One region of the Megamonas funiformis genome, then DNA from elsewhere that is predicted to be linked to it. Evidence: riboswitches for the same ligand, from Rfam matches in the RefSeq annotation. Region 1 holds a riboswitch; the other holds the start of a gene.

Region 1 (3,220 bases):
ACGAGACATTACAATATTACCCTTCATTTCCATAAAAGCCTCAGTACGTTCTACTGTAGGCAAAGGACTTGCTTGAGTTAGAATATTAGCACAAGCTCCTTTATGTGTTTTAGCAAATTCAAAAGCTTTTTCTAGCGTTTCTCCAGATAGAATATCGCAATATTGTTTAGTAAATAAATGACCAGAATCAATAGATTTATAAAACAGATATCGTTCAATAGCAATAAAAATAATAACTAGTGAACAAATAAGTAGTGGATACATTACTAATCCACCTTTTTCAAAATACATTAATACATCAGACAAAATATTACCTCCTAAAAATAAAAATACCTTCCTAACCTGAAAAGAAAGGAAGGCATAAATATATAAAATAAATTTAAATTCAGCAATATTATATATTTTCCTATCCATGTCACTCGCAGGAATCGGAAAGATAATATAGGCAGTTCTTCTGGCTTGGAGTCATTGCATAATTTCGCCTTCCCAGTTTCCCAGTGACATAAATGAAATATAGCTCGTCCTTACAGCGGCGGGACCGCATCGGCTTATACCGATTTCTCTATTAAGTACAAAGTACACCTAAATTATGAATTATTCATTTGTTGCATAGAAGTATAGCATTTTTTATAAAAAAAAACAATAGTATTTGATAAAAGATTAAAATTAGATTAAATTTTTATTGACATTAACTATATTATCATTTATAATGCAAAATTGTAATAGATAAATACAATCTATGAAAAGATAAATATAGATAAAGTTAGGTGTAGCAATACTTAATAGAGAAACAGGTGTGAAACCTGTGCTATCCCGTAGCTGTAATGTGGAGCGAGTCTTAAATATGTCACTGGGAAACTGGGAAGGCAAGATGAGCGGTGAAGCAGAGCCAGAAGAACTGCCTAATTTTAGTAGCCAATAAAAGTTACTGCGAGAGACGGTATGGTGAAGTTTTTACATAATTACGCCTTTTGTTGATAACAAAAGGCTTTTTTGTATTTAATTTAAATAAATAGAGAAATTATATGGGGAATCTAGTGAGAATCTAGAGCTGTACCGCAACTGTGTTGGGAGCAGTATTATCAGTATCCTCTCGCAAAGGGATAATATTGCATAGATCTTAGTCAGGGCGCCATTTTTATGTTCATAATTTGCGATGTACAAATTTGAATAGTGCAAATAAACGTAGATATTATTTATATGTTTATAATTAGCACTGTTTTGTCATGCAGTTATGAAAAAAACGACTGCATATATTGTAGTCGTTTTTTTTTATAAAAACTTATATGAATTATAGATATGGAGAGTGTGAAATGAATTTATCAAAGAAAAAATTAGCTATGTGTATATGTTTAGCAACTTTAAATTTAGGCAATAATTATGTAGGAGCAACTGAAGCAACAGAAACAGTTGAACAGTTAAAATCTTATAATTTAGATGAAGTAGTTATAACAGCTACAAAAAGAGAAGAAAATTTAACGGATGCTAATGCTAACATTAGTGTAATAACAAAAGAAGATATAGAACGTATGCATTATAATACTATAGAAGAGGCTCTGCGTACTGTGACAGGTATACAATTTTTAGATTATAATTTACCTGGGTATAGTATGTCAAAAGTTAGAATAAATGGTTCTGATCAAGTTGTAGTATTGATTGATGGTGTTCGTGTATCAATGACAGGTACAGGACAAACATATCCATTTCATTTAGTTAGTGATATGGAAAATATTGAGCGTATAGAAGTTTTAAAAGGCTCAGCGTCTGTATTATATGGTAGCGATGCTAAAGGGGGAGTAATAAATATTATTACCAAGAAAGATACTGAGCCTAAAACCAAAATAACTACTAGTACAGGACGTTTTGGTAAAGAAGAATATAAAATAAGTACTGAAGGTTCATTAGGAGATACAAGTTATAGAATTTATGGACAAAAAGCTATTTCAGGAAAATTCAAAGATGGTAATGATATAGAATGGAAAGCGCATGATAATTCTGAAAATATAGGAGTGATGTTAAAGCAAGATCTTTCAGATAATGCTAATATTATACTAAATTATACAAATGGTGATGATGATTTTTCTTTTTTAGATCATTTATATAATCAAGATATTAAAGGTGAAGCTAAGTCAAGAAATTTGCAAATAATATATAATCAAAAAATAGATGATAGTTTGAGCAATGTATTAAGTTATAATAATGCCAAATTTGAACATGTTGGATTATTACATAATTCAAGAGATGATAGTTGGGGTAATTTCTGGAATAATAGATATAAAAGTACAGTGATAAATGATACTTTAACAAAAATTTTTGGTGATACTCATGTGGTTACTGTAGGTCTTGAGCATATAAAATCCGAAAATTTAAATCCATCAACAGTATGGACACCAGATTATCGTTCCTATGAAACATATCAATCGTTAAAAAATACATCATATTTTTTACAAGATGAATGGATGTTTGATGATAAATGGAAATTAACAAGTGGTATACGCTATGATGATCCATCTGGTGGTCTAGTAGAATTAGAATCAAATACAGCTAAAAGTTTTAATTTAGGATATAATTTTACAGATGATACTAATATATATATAGCATATAATGATTATTTTGTATTGCCATCAATGTATCAACTTTATGATACTAACTATGGTAATGCTAAATTGTTACCAGAAGAAGGCAAAAATTATGAAGTGGGCATTAATCATAAAATTGATGATAGTTCAATGATTAATGCACATTATTTTAAACGTGATTCTGACAGGAATATAGGTTTTGATGTGAAAGAAGATACTTATGTTAATGACAGTGAAAAAGCTCATGGTTTTGATATTCAATATGAAAAATATTTTGATGACTCTTGGCATGGATTATTGAGTTGGTCGAGGTTATCATATACAAATAAAAAAGGAACTACAGATTATGGATATTTACCTAAAAATATGGTAACAGTTGGTGTAGATTATACAAAAGATAAATGGAATATTGGATTAGATGGAAAAGGTTTTATTGGTAGAGATGGCAATAAGGTAGAATCAAAAGGGTGGCCAAGTGATAATTATTGGGTATTCAATTTAGGATTAAATTATAAACCAGAAGATAATCTAAAAGTTTTTGCTAAGGTAAATAATTTATTCAATCAAGAATATGCAGAACAAACTAATGCTATTTGGTGGGGCAGTAAACCAGGTGATTGGTATGGTATGCCAGGTAGAAA
Region 2 (3,220 bases), 1.2 Mb from region 1:
ATTCATTTAATGCTCTTGTTCCTCCAACTAAAACTTTTGCTTCATTTATAGCTTGCATAGCCATAGGAATGACATATTCTTTCGCTCCTGGACCAATTCCAGCCACAATTATTTTATGTTCCAACCTAATCTACCACCTATTTCTCTTGCATTATCGTCCATGCCCAAAATTTCACCTTTCAAAGTAACCATCACAGTTCCTACTTTAAAAGCATTAAATACATGTTGTTCACTGCGAAGACTAGCTCTTTTAGCTAATAAATCATAAAAACCTTTTTCTACCAATCCATATCTTTCAATGATTGGCATAGCTGCTTCTGTTGTCTTCACTTTAAAAATTTCTTCTACGCCTTTTTTGTCCATGCCCAAAAGAGCAGCATAAGAAGCTAATATTTCCAAGCGAGCATCAGCTATTTTACTATGTGTATAGAAAATTCCTCCAGCTACTTTTACTAATTTACCTAAATGACCAAATAAAAGCACTGATTTAATTCCTTCATCAGCAGCAAATTCCAACATATGACCGATAAAATTACTTGTCTGCACCATAGCTTTTGCTGGAAGATTTAATTTACTAGCGATATTTTCACCAATTTTCCCAGGAACAAAAATAATATCATCAAATCCATTTGCTTTAGCTACAGAAATCTGCGGTGTAAGCGAATTTTTAAAGCCTTCTTCAGACATTGGACGCACCACGCCAGTAGTGCCAATTACAGAAATACCGCCTTCTATACCTAATATAGGATTAAGCGTTTTTTTCGCTAGTTCCACTCCTTTAGGAATAGAAATTGTAATATCACAGCCATAACCTTCTGGCAACAATTCACGAACGACTTTCGTCATCATTTTTCTTGGCCCTGGATTTATTGCCGGCTCTCCTGGCGGAATAGATAAACCTGCCTCTGTAACTTTTCCAATACCTAAGCCAGCATAAAAATTGATTTTATCATCATCTTTATTTATTTTTACTTCCGTAAATACAGAAGCTCCATGTGTGATATCTGGGTCATCACCAGCATCTTTTATGACTTCTGCTCTTGCTCCAGTTGATGTAAGCTCTACATTTTTAATGGGAATATGCAATAATTCTCCACTTAGAGCATATAATTCAATCTCTTGAACGACATTTCCCTGTAAAGCAAGTATAGCAGCTTTTGTACCAGCAGCTGCACAAGAACCTGTTGTATAGCCACTTTTCATTTCTTTACGCATAAAAAAATCTCCCTTTGGGCAGGGAGATAGACTTATCCCGTATTTCTACGAAAAATTCTCCACCTGCCCATCTCTCGTGAGTCTGAAAAATATATCATCTATAAATTTCACGGTGTTTTTCCAATAGGCAAGTCTCCTGACTTAGGTTCCTCGCTGATTTTCGCCTTCCCAAAATAAATTATTTCAGTGACATAATTAAAAATAGCTCCCCTTACAGTGGCGGGACCGTACTGGCTCTTCCAGTTTCCTTATTAAGCTTACGCACCTATCTCTATTTAATTTAATATATTATATTATAGGCATTATCCATTAATACTGCAAATCAAATTATTATTTCTGCAATATCTTTTCCACTAAATTTTTATCTAAATCAGGCAAATAAATAATTTCTTTTGCCAATGTTTCATGTTTATTTATCATTTTTTCCATGAAAACCATATCATACCAACAATTTTGCTTATAACCACATTTTGTAAAATGAGCTATTTTCTTATAATTAAATTTTTCATGGAAAGCTATACTTTGCGGATTGGGATATGTTATGCTTGCTACTAAATTAGTTATATTTTGCAATTTTAAAATCGCTTCTAATTTCGTATATAAAATTTCTCCTATTTTTCTACCTTGATATTTTTCATTAATATAAATAGAAGTTTCTACACATCAATTATAAGCTTGTCGTTCCCTAAAAGTAGAAGCATATGTATAACCTACTATTTCATCACCAATACAAGCTAAAATATAAGGAAATTTCGACATTATTTTTGTTATACGCTGTTTAAATTCGTCAATTATTGGCACTTCATATTCAAAAGTGATATTTGTATTTTTTACATAGGGAGCATAAATTTCTACTAATTTTTCTGCATCATCTATTTTGGCTAAACGAAAAATTATTTTTTCATCATTCTTCATTAAAATCTCTCCTCAATGACTAAATTTTTACTTAAAATCTATACAAATATTTATACTAAATAATTCTAGTCAAAATTTATACTGAGTCAAATAAAAATTTAATCATTATTGATATTCATTCTTGACACCATATACCCCATAGGGTATACTAAAGACATAAAGATAATACCCCTAGAGGTATATAATTATTTTAGAAAAGAGGCGTACATATGGCTACTACTTCTAATTTATCTATTGATAATAATAATCACAAACAAAAAGCATATTCAATCAATATCCATTGTGCTAATTGTGCTGCCAAAATCGAACGAAAAATCAACGAATTATCTGATATAGATAACGCTACTATTTCTATTTTGACTAAACAATTAACTTTGACAGCTAAAAATCCTGATGAATTATTACCTACTATTCAAAAAATAGCAGACAAAATTGAACCTGGCACTATAATCTCTCAACTTGAAGAAAATGCTTCTAATTATAAAGAAAAAATCTATCTAATCGAAAATCTAGATTGTGCTAACTGTGGTGCTAAAATCGAAAAAAAATTAAACGAATTACCTGAAATTAAATCTGCTCAATTGACATTTGCTACTAAAAAATTAAAAATAGTAGCTCAAAATCCTGATGCACTTCTACCTCAAATAAATAAAATAGCTAATTCCATTGAAAATGGGGTAAAAATCATAAAAGCTGACGAAGCTTCTTCAAAATCTCATCAAAATACAAAAAAATTTTTTGATGAAAAAACCATTGATATTATTGAAATTGTATTTGGTGCCATTTTATTTATCATTGGCGAATTTACCTCTCTTGTACCTGACCAATACACACTTTATCTTTATATCGTAGCTTATTTAATTTTAGGTTTCCATGTACTAAAAACTGCCATCACCAATTTATTTCATGGCAATGTCTTCGATGAAAACTTCCTCATGAGTATCGCAACTTTGGGAGCATTTGCTATCAAAGAATATCCTGAAGCTGTCGGTGTTATGCTCTTTTATCGCATTGGCGAATATTTTGAAGAACGTGCTACAGAAAAAAGTCGCAGTCAAATCATGGACGCTGTTGATTTACGACCTGAAAC

Evidence for each region. Region 1 has a riboswitch for cobalamin ahead of GXM21_RS08375 (TonB-dependent receptor plug domain-containing protein). Riboswitches for the same ligand answer to the same signal wherever they lie in the genome.
Region 2: another riboswitch for cobalamin. It lies ahead of cbiD (cobalt-precorrin-5B (C(1))-methyltransferase CbiD); the one in region 1 lies ahead of GXM21_RS08375 (TonB-dependent receptor plug domain-containing protein).

The regions. Positions count from the first base shown of each region.
Region 1 is NZ_CP048627.1:1,647,356-1,650,575, reverse strand. Features, by position in the region: gene GXM21_RS08380 (MotA/TolQ/ExbB proton channel family protein) at 1-306, opposite strand, end outside; cobalamin riboswitch at 428-601, opposite strand; cobalamin riboswitch at 749-920, shown strand; cobalamin riboswitch at 968-1,154, shown strand; gene GXM21_RS08375 (TonB-dependent receptor plug domain-containing protein) at 1,314-3,220, shown strand, end outside.
Region 2 is NZ_CP048627.1:301,718-304,937, reverse strand. Features, by position in the region: gene cbiE (precorrin-6y C5,15-methyltransferase (decarboxylating) subunit CbiE) at 1-124, opposite strand, end outside; gene cbiD (cobalt-precorrin-5B (C(1))-methyltransferase CbiD) at 109-1,215, opposite strand; cobalamin riboswitch at 1,325-1,499, opposite strand; partial or broken gene GXM21_RS01410 (N-acetyltransferase family protein) at 1,546-2,130, opposite strand; gene GXM21_RS01405 (heavy metal translocating P-type ATPase) at 2,340-3,220, shown strand, end outside.